2 regions of the Siminovitchia sediminis genome follow, and region 2 is predicted to be linked to the other one. Evidence: riboswitches for the same ligand, from Rfam matches in the RefSeq annotation. Region 2 holds a riboswitch; the other holds the start of a gene.
The links. Region 2 has a riboswitch for glycine ahead of gcvT (glycine cleavage system aminomethyltransferase GcvT). Riboswitches for the same ligand answer to the same signal wherever they lie in the genome.
Positions count from the first base shown of each region.

Region 1: it holds a riboswitch for glycine, as region 2 does, so the genes downstream of both, ACFSCZ_RS00205 (ACT domain-containing protein) here and gcvT (glycine cleavage system aminomethyltransferase GcvT) in region 2, are expected to answer to the same signal.

Region 1 is NZ_JBHUEO010000001.1:37,853-45,203, forward strand. It holds gene folE (GTP cyclohydrolase I FolE) at 50-682, shown strand; gene ACFSCZ_RS00195 (SDR family oxidoreductase) at 714-1,478, shown strand; gene ACFSCZ_RS00200 (3D domain-containing protein) at 1,597-2,181, opposite strand; glycine riboswitch at 2,568-2,645, shown strand; gene ACFSCZ_RS00205 (ACT domain-containing protein) at 2,733-3,008, shown strand; gene ACFSCZ_RS00210 (PFL family protein) at 3,023-4,384, shown strand; gene psiE (phosphate-starvation-inducible protein PsiE) at 4,736-5,176, shown strand; gene ACFSCZ_RS00220 (hypothetical protein) at 5,303-5,479, opposite strand; gene ACFSCZ_RS00225 (helix-turn-helix domain-containing protein) at 6,017-6,550, shown strand; gene ACFSCZ_RS00230 (alpha/beta hydrolase) at 6,564-7,351, shown strand, end outside.
Region 2 is NZ_JBHUEO010000004.1:458-7,808, reverse strand. It holds gene comGF (competence type IV pilus minor pilin ComGF) at 1-387, shown strand, start outside; gene ACFSCZ_RS01335 (hypothetical protein) at 389-658, shown strand; gene ACFSCZ_RS01330 (YqzE family protein) at 713-898, shown strand; gene ACFSCZ_RS01325 (YqhG family protein) at 907-1,701, opposite strand; gene ACFSCZ_RS01320 (DEAD/DEAH box helicase) at 1,670-3,364, opposite strand; glycine riboswitch at 3,495-3,584, shown strand; glycine riboswitch at 3,588-3,669, shown strand; gene gcvT (glycine cleavage system aminomethyltransferase GcvT) at 3,749-4,855, shown strand; gene gcvPA (aminomethyl-transferring glycine dehydrogenase subunit GcvPA) at 4,875-6,218, shown strand; gene gcvPB (aminomethyl-transferring glycine dehydrogenase subunit GcvPB) at 6,215-7,351, shown strand, end outside.

The DNA.
Region 1 (7,351 bases), on a different contig from region 2:
CTGTCTGTTAATATATAATTAGAATTGTACCAAAAAGGAGGTTATTTAAATGATTACGGATATGAAATTAATTTCCGAAAAGCTTCCGGATCTTTTTGCTGATTCGGTGGATATAGAAGATAAAATTGAAAAGTCTGAGTACTTTATGGAGGGAATCAGGCATTTAATAGAGATTTGCGGGGATCATCCGGACCGTGAAGGATTGGAAGAGACACCTTACCGGGTGTTAAAAGCATTCCTGGAGTATACAGAAGGATATAAGGAAAACCCTGCTGAACATTTGGAAAAAACTTTTCACGTTCAGCACAAAGAGCTGGTTTTGGTAAAGGATATCGAATTTTATTCCATGTGTGAACATCATTTTGCCCCATTTTTTGGTGTTGCTCATGTAGGGTATTTGCCGGGGACCAAAATAACTGGTTTATCGAAAATTGGACGGATGGTGGAAGGGTATGCCAAGCGATTTCAAGTACAGGAAAGGCTGACGAATGAAATTGCTGACGCCATTGAAGGGGTATTGGAACCACAGGGAACAATGGTTGTCGTCGAGGCAAAACATATGTGCATGTGCGGAAGAGGAATCAAAAAATCCAGCTCTTCAACGACCACAACGGCTGTCAGAGGGGTGTATGAGGAGAGGTCAGATACTCGCATGGAGTTTTTATCCCTGATCAATCGATAGCAGTGGAATGCGTGAAAGGGTGATAAATGAGATGAGGAGACATGCATTAATCACGGCAGGATCAAAGGGTATCGGAAAAAAAGTAACAGAGGCATTCCTGCAACGAGGCTGTTCGGTTACAGTGAACTATCATACAGATCAAGAACGGGTGCAAGAGCTGTTAAAAGAGTGGGGACCTTATAGGGAACAACTGCAGTTTGTCCAGGGTGATGTAACTAAGAAAAAAGATATTGTGAACATGGTGAGTCAGGCCGTTGAAAGATTCGGAAGAATAGATTATTTGATTAATAATGCAGGTCCTTATATTTTTGAGCGAAAAAAATTAATGGATTACGATGATGACGAATGGTACGAGATGATAGACGGTAATTTAAATGCAGTCTACCATTTCTTGAAGCATACGATTCCGGTGATGAGGAAACAGAAGTTTGGAAGGATTATCACCTATGGATTTCAGGACGCTGAGCATTCGCCAGGCTGGAAATATCGTTCCGGTTTCAGCGCCGCCAAAGTAGGGCTTGTTTCTTTGACAAGAACGATTGCTTTGGAAGAAGCAGAACATGGCATTACGGCTAATATGGTCTGCCCCGGAGATATCGTAGGGGCAATGAAGGAAGCGGGCATTCATCAAGCAAGAGAAGTAAAAGACGAAGAAACTCCCATTGGCCGTTCGGGTACTGGTGAGGATATAGCAAGGTTGATTTCCTTTCTTTGTGATACAGATTCTGACTTGATTACAGGGAGCGTCATTTCTGCATCTGGCGGAATTAACGTTGTCAATAAGTATCCTAAGTAATGAAGGTTTGCTGTCTTTACCCGGGAAATATTAGTGAAACTTGTCGAAAATAAATCAGGTGAAGAAATTTTTCTTTACCTGATTTATGGATCAAAGGCTTGGGATCACCCGGGCCCATTTATTGATAGACCTTAATTTTTACCGTTCGGACGCCCCAATTGAGGGCTTTCTTTTTTGTAGGCATGTGTAAATCGATTCGATTTTTCTTAATCGCTCCGCCTGTATCGCCCGCAATGGCCATACCATATCCCTCTACATATACTTTTGATCCAAGCGGAATTTGTTTTGGATCCACAGAAATGACCTTAGCATTACGGTTCTTCTTTAAGTTAATACCTGTTGCGGTGATACCGCTGCATCCCTTGCAGTCGGCTGTATAGGCAGTAGCCTTGACGGTCATCGTTTTATATGAGGCTTTTTTCTTGGCTGGAGCCTTTTTTGCCGGTGTTTTTTTCACGGCATTCTTCGTTGCATTCTTCGCTGCAGGCTTTGTTACCTTTAAGACTTGGTTGGGCTTAATCAAATTGCTTTTTAATCCGTTCCAGCTTTTAATTTGATTCACTGTTACTTTATGTTTTGTTGCAATTTTATAGAGTGTATCGCCTTTTTGAACTTTATAAGTCGTACTGGCAGCAGAAGATGCTCCAGCAAATCCAAAGATTAATAGAGTAACGGTAATGGCAGATATGATGAGTTTTTTCAATGTAGAGGCTCCTTTTGTCTATTTAGTTAAGGATAAGTTTACCAATTTAATATGACAGGATTATTTCAGAATGGCTCTATTTTCATTACATAATTCTAACAATCTCTTGTTGCTTAATAGGAAGCCCAATAACGGATTGACAAATAGAAAAGCGGTCGTTGACAGGTACAAATAATATATTGGCTGATACCGGGGAGTTAAAGTTCAAAGATGTGGCAGAAAGCTCCTCATTGACAATCGTGAAAGAAATAGGGGCGTATCCATAGAAAGTTTTGAGAGTGGTAAATAAAGGCTTGTCACATACTATTGACCTCATGCTGTTTGTGTTGGTAAAATAACGTAGCATAAAAAAATAAGCGATGAGGGTTATGGGTCACACTATAACAGGAGCAGCTTCTGGAGAGACTGCATGTATGCGGCGCCGAAGGATTCACAATCTCAGGCAAAAGGACAGAAGAGTAACTGACAACCATTGTTTGTTATTCTACTATTCTTGAGATTGGAGCAGATCCAATCTTTTTTTGTATGTAAATTAGAGAGGTGACAGGTAAATGGAAAAGAGACGGGCGGTAGTTAGCGTAGTGGGAAAAGACCAGGTTGGTATTATAGCAAGTGTCACGCAAGTGCTTGCTGAAAACCAGGTAAATGTGCTGGATATCAGCCAAACAATTTTGCAGGAATTTTTCACCATGATGATGGTGGTCGATATCACTGAAATTGAGAATCTCGATTCACTGCAAAAGCAGTTTGATGAGCTCGGGGAGAAAATAGGCCAGAAAATTAACATTCAGCGGGAAGAAATATTTCAATCCATGCACCGGATATAAAAGGGGATTTGGACATGAATATAGAATTAACTGAAATGATGGAAACAATCAGGATGGTGCAGATGGAAAATTTGGACATCCGTACGGTTACCATGGGGATTAGCCTATCCGACTGTGCCGATTCTGATTTCGAAAAGATGAACAAGCGTGTGTATGAAAAAATTACCTCCTATGCCGGGAATTTAAAAACTGCAGCAGAGGAAGTGGAAAAGGAATACGGCATCCCAATTGTAAACAAGCGGATATCTGTAACGCCGGTTGCAGAAATTTTGGGAAATGCCACAAAAGAGCAGGCGGTTGAACTGGCTAAAACGCTGGATCGGGCCGCAAAAACACTGGGTGTTGACTTTATCGGCGGATATTCCGCCCTGGTTCATAAAGGTATTACAAAAGGCGAACAAACGCTGTTGGATGCTCTTCCTGAGGCGCTGAGCGTGACAGAGCGGGTCTGCTCATCCATTTCTGTGGCTACGACTAGAACAGGGATCAATATGGATGCAGTCCGCCTGATGGGGGAGATTATTAAAGAAACTGCTGAAAGAACGAAGGATCAGGACGGACTGGGTTGCGCGAAGCTTGTCGTATTCAGCAATCCTGTGGAAGACAATCCATTTATGGCAGGTGCTTTTCATGGAACGGGTGAGGGTGAAGCTGTTCTGAACGTGGGTGTCAGCGGGCCTGGCGTCGTTTTGAATGCTTTAAGGCGCCATCCGGATGCTGATCTTGGGCAGGTAGCCGATGTCATTAAGAAGACAGTCTTTAAAATTACACGTGCCGGCGAACTGATCGGACGGGTTGTAGCCGAGCGCTTAGGTGTTCCATTTGGAATCATGGACCTCTCCTTGGCTCCGACAAATGCTACAAACGACAGCGTTGCAGAAATTTTAGAAGAAATCGGCCTGGAGCGCGTTGGAACGCATGGCACGATTGCAGCTCTTGCTTTAATGAATGATGCAGTGAAAAAAGGCGGCGCTATGGCGAGCTCCTATGTAGGCGGCCTGAGCGGAGCATTTATTCCTGTGAGTGAAGATGAGGGCATGATCCGTGGAATTATGGATGGCGCGCTTACCTTCTCAAAACTCGAAGCCATGACCTGCGTCTGCTCGGTAGGTCTTGATATGATTGCCTTGTCAGGGGAGGCATCTGCGGAAACCCTGGCGGCCATCATAGCGGATGAAGCGGCCATCGGCATGATCAACAAAAAGACGACGGCTGTCCGTGTGATTCCGGTTCCAGGAAAAAAAGAAGGAGATATCGTTGAATTCGGCGGACTGCTTGGGCGAGCGCCGGTAATGGGGGTCAACGCCTTCAGCTCTGAAAAACTGATCCGCCGCGGCGGGCGCATTCCTGCACCGCTCCAATCCTTGATCAACTAAAGGAACCCCTTCGGCAGCTGTTGCCGGAGGGATTTTTGGTGTGAAACCGGAAACGCGGTGATTCATTCATCCGGACAGGAGACCGTTATCTCCTAAAACGGCTGATCCTCTTTTATAACAGCTTCCCACTCTCTTATAACGATTGCCATCATCTCCCTTCCTTACCTATCATCGATCTCATTCCTTTATAGTCATCCACTCACGTCTCGTGAATTACTTACTTCCCAGGTTATAAATGGTATCAACGCTTCTCAAAGCAGTCTGTGCTTTGTCATATAATTGATCATTTTCATGCGAATTTTTATAGGAGCCATCCATTACAATATAAGTACATCTGAAAAGGAGGCGCATATGGTTAGGCATAGAAAAGATATGACGTTGGTGCAACTGGTTCCAAGAGTGCTTCAAATGGTTCTCAATCTTTCTCTCGTTTTCCTGGCGATTATCTTATCCACATTACTTGTTCAGGAACTGATCATTTTTGGAAAAATGCTTTTTGAAGCAAAATCACTTGATCATCAACTGTTCTTGGCAAACATCCTGCTCTTCTTTTTATATTTTGAGTTTATTACAATGATTGTGAAGTATTTTAAGGAAGATTACCATTTTCCCCTCAGGTATTTCCTGTACATCGGAATTACCGCCATGATCCGGCTGATTATCGTTGATCATGATCATCCGCTCAACACATTGTTTTATTCGCTGGTGATCCTTATTTTAATCATTGGGTACTTCATTATGAACTTAACACCGCGTGAAAGACCTGAAAGCCGCTGGTTTTTTAATAAATAAAGGCACAAAATGCAAGTCTCCAAATAAAAAAAACAACCGATTGACTGATTCTTACCGCTGCCTGTCCGCCATCCCACGAAAATAATAAAACCGTGACAAAACGAGATTCTTTGCTTGCAACATATCTCATGATCGGACCGCATCTTTATCAGGGTCCCCGTAATTTTCCCCTAATGGAATTTCATGCTGGTTCTCTGCATCATTTGCAGTAAGCTGCTCAGGTGTCATTCGGTCTCTGACGGTTTGAACCATTGGTGTATTCAATGGCAGGGATGGCCTTCGCCAGATTCCATGTGATCTCATTCCTCATTCAGCTTCCCATCATGACCTTTGCAGCAGTAAGGCAGCCCCCGCCTGTTATCGCTCTCTTCCTTGATCATGAATAGCACTTAACGCTTCTAGTTTGAATGGCCATGTACCCGGGATGCAGGCGTTCAAGAGAACATTATCGGAATGGCACATAGCAGGCAGGGACCTCTGGTCAGCTACCGCACGGGCAGAACATCCAAGCTGTTCACTTAGTTAATGGGATTGATTGTACATTGACTGGCATTTCTTCGTGATCCGCATAAATTACAATGAAAAAAGTGGCTTTCCCGCCGGTTTATCACATCATTTCCCCTTTTTCTCCCTATAAACCAGTGGCTGCAGCGATTTTTAAGCTCTGCCGGTTTCGGTTAAAACGTATTCCCTCTAAGAAATTTCCCGCGTTACTATTTAGGTTATTTTCAAATAAATGATTGACAAGATGATTTCAGTAAATTATTATCAAAAGAGATAAAGGTATTTGACTTTAAATGTTTTCATTATTGATAATGATAATATTGGAAAGGAAATGTTATGAAGCAATCCAAAGCAGATTTTATATTGCATCCGGTAAGAATGCGTATTATACAGACCTTGCTAAGCGGAAAAACGTTAACTGCCCGGCAAATTAGCGGAAATCTCTCTGATGTACCTCAGGCAACTCTGTATCGCCATCTAAAAAAACTGTTGGAAGCAAATATTGTTGAAGTTGTACAAGAAAATCCGATAAGGGGAGCAGTTGAAAAAGTCTATGCTTTACATGATCAGGCTGCGGTGATTTCTGCTAAAGATGTTGAAGAGTGGAACGCTGAAGACCATATCGATGCCTTTATGAAATTTATTTCCGTTATTTTGGCAGATTTTGAACGGTATGTAAGCCAGGAGAGTTTTAATATGCAGGAGGACGGGGCTGGCTACCGGCAAGTTTCCTTTTATGCATCAGATGAAGAATATGATGATTTTCTTGAAGTATTAGGCAAGGAGTTAGGAAAGCTTATGGGCAACAAAGAAGGAGCAGGTAGGCGCAGGCGTACCATGTCAACCATTATCACGGCAGAAAACAAATAAAGGGGTGCAAAGGATGATGAAACAGCTGCAGGTTGAATTTAATAGTGATGTTGAATTAAAAGGAACGCTGGCATTGCCGTCAACAGGAGGTGAGAAATTTTCCGCCATATTAATATTGCCGGGGTCAGGCAGCATCAACCGGGATGGGAACGCTGTAAAAGGAAAGTTTCAGTTTAATGTATATAAGGAACTGGCAGAGTACTTTACTTCATTGGGATTTGCGACTCTCCGGTATGACAAACGGGGTGTGGGTGAAAGCGGTGGCGACCCGCTTCGGGCGGGCTTGTGGGATGCTGCAGCGGATGCCGAAGCAGCCGTTAATTTTCTTGCTTCTCATCCACATGTGGATCCTGACCGTATTATTGTAGCCGGCCACAGCGAAGGGTGTATTGTGGGAACGGCCTTAAATGAAAAAAGGGCAGTCAATGGCTTGATTTTCTTGTCCGGGGGCGGCGGAGGGATTCGAGAGCAGCTCGAGTTTCAAAGAGAACAGCTTTATAAGGAAATGAAAGAAGCTAAAGGGCTGAAAGGTTTTGTCTTCCGAACCCTTCGTGTTCCGGAGAAAAATGAGAAAAAAGCACAAAAGCTATTTGGTAAAATGGCTTCGACGAAAAAGGAGGTCATTAAGGCTGCCGTCTTTGTCAAAATGCCTGCTAAATATTTTCGTGAGCACTTTGAATACAATATTGCAGAAGGTCTGAAAAAGATTACCTGTCCGGTGTTGGCGCTCAATGGGTCCAAGGACTTTCAGGCGAATCCGGAATTACTGCAAAGAATTACATACTACGCAAAAGGAAAAAC
Region 2 (7,351 bases):
ATATTTATCGTTTCGGTGATCCTTTCCCTTTTGCCCCTGTTATACTACTGGTTTTTCTCCATAGACCGGGCATTGTCTGTAGAGGGAGATTTTGAGTGGAATACTTTTCTCATTCAACTTCGCAAAGAGCTTGAAACAGCGGATACCATTTTTCTGCGCCCGGAAAGAATGTACTTAACAAAAAATCACTCGATCATAAAATATGAGCGATTTCAACGTAATATCCGAAGACAAGTTGACGATAAAGGACAAGAAATTGTACTGCAGAATGTAAGAAGATTTTCAGTCCGCGAAGAATTTCCCATGTTTGTCATTGAGGTTGAATTTATGAATGGAAAGACCGATGAGGCGAGATTTCGTTCACCGCCGATAGAGGAGGGGACATAGATTGAATGAACAGGGGTCTGTTTTTCCCATTACGCTGATCCTCGTGCTGATCGCAATGTTTATTGCTGCACAGGCGGCGATTGTTTATGTTTCTCAAAACCAATTTACTTACGAAATTCGGCAATATTATGAAAGAGAAATTCAACAGAAGCTCAAGGAAGGCCCCAATGTAAATATCAATGAAAGCCCCGGCAGAGAGACTGGAAAAACAGAGGCAAACCAGGAAGAAGAATCCGGACATTCTTCAAAGAATCATCCGCCTGGACCTTGATCCATGATTGAACTCAACGGCTCTTGGCCATACTTTTATCAAGGATGTGAAGATATGTCAACAAATGATTATGTAAAGTATGTAGCTGAACAATTGATTCAACGGTTGGAAACGCCAAAATCTGAACGGAGAGAAAAGAAAAAGGAACGAAAAGAAAGCAAGGATCCGTTCCTTCACCGATGGTTTGGCTTAATTCCGTACGCACTGATGATCTTGGTAAATAAAAGGAATCGAAAATAAACCGGCTGCTATGCAGGGACAGATTTCAAATAGTAAAGCCCGCCGTTTATAATATCAACTTGAACGGATGGCTTATACTGGTCTTCCAAAGCTTTTTTCTCAATCCAATAAGTGTCAGGCTTTTCAACTTCACTTTCGTAAAAATGATCCAGCAGCCGTAAATCTTCTTCCCATCTTTTCCTGGCCGACTCTGCCCAGGGATGTGCCCGGCTTTGTATTTCCTTTGTTAAAAAAGTTTCTATTCTTTTGAGTCCGCTTGCAGGCATGATAATAGGGGAGATTGTAAAGCTATAATCAGGTATTCTCGGTGTTAGAGATATTTTGCTTATCTTCTCATCAAATGGTTCGATCAGCTGCCCGTTGATTAAATTCAGTCCAAAAGATCTGAAAACATCCTTTTTTCGATCAGAGCAGTAGGAAACTTTCATATTGACATTCAGCCATGGGTGCAGCGGGACATTTTGTACAGCTGCCGTTTGGTGATTTTCAAATAGGCGTATATAAGATGAAAGCTTTCTTGCGGTCTCAAAAATCTGGTGGAGTCTTGGCGCACCAAAATGGATGACTTCCCCCTTAATATCTTGAGGGACTATTTCTTGATCGGTGATCAAGGTAATTTTCATCGGATTGGGTATCCCGCCCGTTTTTTCCAAATACGTCCAGTAAAACGGGCGGTTCATTAATTCTTTATCCATGTCCACTGTTAGTTGGATTGTTAAATAGCCTGGTCCGTTTTCTGCGATCGTACACCCGGCTGCTTGAAAAAATTGTTCAAGATATTGATGAATTTCCTTCTGAAGCATGGTTTGCGTCATCCTTTCTTAATGTGTCTGCAAATTCAATCATGGCAGCCAGATTGGTCATCTTTACTTTTACTTCTCCTTCGGAACGTGATGTCTTGAAAATATCCATCATGTGTTCTTCGATGGTACCGCCGTCCAATTTTGCCAAAATATCGTCTAATTCACCTACTACTCGCTCAAACAGTTTGATTTTATCCGTCAGTAAGTTAACAATATGCTCTTCGATGGTATGTTTGACAGCAAAATTGTATATATGGACGTCCTCTTCTTGTCCCAGACGGTGGACACGTCCAATTCTTTGTTCCAGCCTCATGGGATTCCAGGGAAGGTCATAATTAATCACATGGCTGCAAAATTGGAGATTGATTCCTTCACCGCCTGCTTCGGTTGCGATGAGGACCTGCACTTGATTTTTAAACAGTTCTTTCATCCAATCTTTCTTGCTTCTTTTAAATCCTCCGCGAAAAGGAACGGATTTAATACCGTGCTGCTGTAAAAACCATTGCAAATAAAGTTGTGTTGCTCGGTATTCAGTGAAAATGATCACTTTATCGTTGATTTGTTGAATTAATTCCAAAGCTTTTTCCGCCTTGGAATTTTGTGTAACTGCATCTACTTTCTGAAAAATCTTCTGTAATTGATTCTTGTACGATTCAGATGGATCATTATGCTTTTGGAGCATGTTTTTTAAAGTAAAGTAAACCGCTTCCCTGCTGCTGCAAGCTTCCCTTTGAAGGGTCATGATGGAAAAAGCCGGCAGCGGTACTTCCGAGTGGCGCAGCAAGTCGATTGCCTGATACAAATCTCTTTCTTTTTCATTAAAGTCTATGGGAATGGTCTTGACATGTCTTTTCGTCCATTCGATCCCTGTATCAACTCTCCTGTTCCGGATCATCACTTTATTGACAAGGTTTTTCAAATGTTCATTTTCTGCCGCTGACAGCTTTTTCTTCTTATATTTTTCTGCAAAGGTTGTATGGCTGCCAAGATGGCCGGGCTTTAACAGAGAAACAAGGTAAAAAATTTCTTCAATTCTATTTTGGATAGGTGTTGCTGTCAGCAGCAGGCAGAACTTTTTTTTGAGTGATTGAGCAAATTCATAGTTTTTTGTTTTATGGTTTTTCAGCTTATGAGCCTCGTCAATAATGACCAGATCAAAGGACTGGTCTGCAATCAGTTCTCTGTGCGGGCTTCTTTTGGCAGTATCAATAGAAGACACAATACAGTCATACCTTTCCCAAACATAACTTTTGGCAGCAGGGACGGCATGTATATGAAACTTGGAGTTCAGTTCAGAGGTCCACTGCGAGACAAGGGATGCAGGTACGAGAATGAGTGCTCTTTTAACTAGGCCTCTAATCATATATTCTTTTAGTATCAATCCTGCTTCGATCGTTTTACCCAACCCGACTTCATCTGCCAAAATGGCTTTTCCATTCATTTCTTCAATAACCCGGGCTGCTGTTTCCAATTGATGCGGCAAAAGAGTCAGTTCAGGCAAATGTTTTGGAGCAACCAGCCCCTCAAAATCTGGGACAAGAAGGTGTTTTTGAGCTGATAGGGATAAATGGAAGAGCTGCTGGTCCGACCACGGCCCATCTTTTTGGTGGCGTTCCAAAAAACCGGGCAGCCAATCCTGATCAAAGTTTATATGTATGGACATGACAGGCCTCCTTATATACTGAAGATCAAAGAAAGTGTTTGAAAAGTATGTAAAAGAATGATACGATACTATTGAAAGAACTCTTCGTACATAAGATTAGTATGTCCAACTTTTAACAGAATATAGGCGAATGAAGACTGGAGGAGAGACTGTTTATACAGCGCCGAAGGAGCAAGCAATTTATTGCGAATCTCTCAGGCAAAAAGACTCTTGTCGGACGCAGCTCTGGAGAGTGTTCCAACATGTGGAGCCACCAACGAGGAAAGCCGGTAATCCGGTCAAACTTTCAGGTGCCAAAGACAGAGAGACCTTGTAAAGGGGCCTTTCTGTCTTTTTTTATTTGCTTTTTGCTGTACCTAAATGATCAGGGAGGATGATAAACCAATGGCCGATTTAAAGAAAACTCCGTTGCATCCATTGTACAAGGAGTCCGGTGCCAAGACGATTGACTTTGGAGGATGGGACATGCCGGTGCAATTTTCCGGCATTAAAGATGAGCATGAAGCAGTAAGAACCAAAGCGGGTATTTTTGATGTTTCCCATATGGGTGAAATGGTCATCAAAGGAAGGGATAGCCTGTCTTTTTTGCAAAAAATGATGACCAACGACTTTTCCAGATTAAAAGACGGCGATGCGATGTATACAGCCATGTGCTATGAGAATGGCGGTACGGTTGATGATCTCCTCGTCTACAGGTTCAGTGAAGAAGAATACTTTCTTGTAGTGAATGCTGCAAACACGGAAAAAGATTATGACTGGCTGCAGGAACATGCATCGGGAGACGTCAACATCGAAAACGTTTCTGATCAGTATGGATTAATTGCCATACAGGGTCCAAAAGCTCAAGACATTCTCCAAAAAGTTACTGAGAATACCGATTTAAGTGAAATAAGGTTCTTTAAATTTAAACGGAATGTTGACCTTGACGGAGCAAAAGCACTTATTTCCCGAACGGGCTACACAGGAGAAGACGGCTTTGAAATATATTGCCAGGCGATTGATTCAGTAAAAATATGGAAAAGACTGCTGGAAGCAGGTAAAGAAGAGGGCATGGTTCCCTGTGGACTTGGGGCAAGGGACACCCTCCGGTTTGAAGCGGGCCTTCCTTTATATGGACAAGAGCTTTCTTCAGAAATTTCACCGCTGGAAGCAGGGTTGGGATTTGCAGTCAAGCTGAACAAAGAAGCAGATTTTATTGGCAAGGAAACGTTGAGGAAACAAAAGGAGCAAGGCGTGGAACGCAAGCTTGCCGGAATTGAGATGATAGACAGGGGTATCCCGAGAACCGGATACCGGGTTTTCTCAGGTAATGAAGAAATTGGCTATATCACTTCAGGAACACAATCCCCGACATTAAAGAAAAATATCGGATGGGCCTTGATCAAATCCGATTACAATCATGAAGGCAGCGAAGTGGAAGTAGAAGTACGCAAAAAGCGCCTGAAAGCGAAAATTATTCAGACACCGTTTTATAAGCGTCCAAAAAAGTAGGATGGAGGAGAAAAACATGATGAAACATCGTTATTTGCCTATGACCGAACAGGATCAGCAAGAAATGCTGAAGACCATCGGAGTAGATTCGATCGATGAACTGTTCTCTGATATTCCAGAAAAAGTCCGATTTAAAGGTGAGTATCAAATTAAACCCGCAAAGACCGAATCAGCATTAATGAAGGAACTTGCTCAAATGGCTGCAAAAAACGCCGATTTGAAACAATATACAAGCTTTCTCGGAGCCGGAGTTTATGATCACTATATCCCGGTTATTGTTGACCATGTGATTTCACGTTCGGAATTTTACACAGCTTATACCCCATATCAGCCAGAAATTTCACAGGGTGAACTGCAGGCAATCTTTGAGTTTCAGACAATGATTTGTGAGCTGACAGGAATGGATGTGGCAAACTCCTCTATGTATGATGGGGGAACCTCTCTCGCTGAAGCTGCCATGTTGAGTGCAGGCCATACAAAAAGGCAAAAAGTACTTGTTTCTCAAACCGTACATCCCGAATCCCGCGCTGTCCTTAAGACATATGCCAAAGGGCAAAATATTGAAGTAATTGAAATTCCTTTTAAAAACGGAATAACTGATATAGATGCCTTACAGGACGAGCTCGATCAAGATGTGGCGGCTGTGATTGTTCAATATCCGAACTTTTTTGGTTTAATTGAACCATTGAAAGATATTGAGCCTCTTGTTCATAAGATGAAAAGTCAGTTTGTCGTATCCAGCAACCCGCTTGCTCTTGGCGTATTGGCTTCCCCTGGCAGCCTGGGTGCCGATATTGTTGTTGGTGAGGCACAGCCGTTTGGAATTCCGGCATCGTTTGGTGGACCGCATTGCGGATATTTTGCAGTTACGAAAAAGTTAATGCGGAAAGTGCCAGGAAGACTGGTTGGCCAAACTGTTGATGAGGATGGCAAAAGAGGCTTTGTCTTGACATTGCAGGCTCGTGAGCAGCATATTCGCAGAGATAAAGCGACATCTAATATTTGCTCAAATCAGGCATTAAATGCATTGGCAGCATCTGTGGCAATGACCGCTTTAGGGAAAAAAGGGGTCAAAGAAATGGCGGGCCAAAACATTCAAAAGTCACATTACGCCAAAGAAGCCTTAAGGAAAAATGGATTCAAACTTCCATTTGATGGATACTATTTCAATGAATTTGTTGTAAAGCTGAATAAACCCATTCATGAGGTGAATGAGAGTCTGATTAAAAAAGGCATTATTGGAGGATATGATTTGGGACGGGATTATCCAGAACTTGAAAATCATATGCTCGTTGCCGTTACTGAGCTGCGTACAAAAGAGGAGATCGATCAATTGATTACAGAATTGGGGGATCATCAATGAGTGAAGTGGTTATGCCATTAATATTTGAAAAATCCACGCCGGGCCGGATTGGTTACAGTCTTCCGGAGCTTGACGTGCCTGAAGTTGATTTGGCTGAATGCCTACCCTTAGGTTATGTAAGGGAAGAAGAGGCAGATCTGCCTGAAGTTTCGGAGTTGGATATTATGAGGCATTATACGGAGTTGTCCACTCATAATCATGGAATTGACTCAGGATTTTATCCACTTGGTTCCTGTACCATGAAATATAACCCGAAAGTCAATGAAAATGTAGCTCGTTATCCCGGATTTGCCCATATTCATCCGCTGCAGCCCGTTTCTTCTGTCCAGGGTGCATTGGAACTGATGTATGATCTGCAGGAGCATTTAAAAGAAATAACAGGCATGGACGAGGTTACTTTGCAGACAGCAGCAGGAGCTCATGGGGAGTGGACGGGACTGATGATGATCCGTGCCTTTCATGAAGGAAACGGTGATACGGAAAGAACAAAGGTGATCGTTCCTGACTCTGCACATGGAACCAACCCCGCTTCTGCTTCGGTAGCAGGTTTTGAAACAGTTACAGTCCGTTCGGGCGAGGATGGGCTTGTAGACCTGGAACATTTGAAGTCGCTTGTCGGTCCTGATACAGCCGCTTTAATGCTGACAAACCCGAATACACTCGGATTGTTTGAAGAACAAATTCTCGAAATGGCAGAAATTGTTCATAGTGCCGGCGGCAAGTTGTATTACGACGGAGCAAATCTGAATGCGGTTATGTCAAAGGCACGTCCCGGCGATATGGGATTTGATGTGGTCCATCTGAATCTCCATAAGACATTTACCGGGCCACACGGAGGAGGAGGTCCCGGTTCGGGGCCTGTCGGGGTGAAAAAGGAACTGATCCCGTTCTTGCCAAAGCCGGTAATTACAAAAAAAGACGACCAGTATATCATTGACTATGACAGACCTAACTCAATTGGAAGAGTAAAACCATATTATGGAAATTTCGGCATTAATGTGAGGGCATATACGTATATCCGGTCAATGGGAGCCGATGGTCTAAAAGCGGTAACGGAATACGCGGTGTTGAATGCGAATTATATGATGAGAAAATTAGCGCCGTATTATGATTTGCCGTATGACACCCATTGC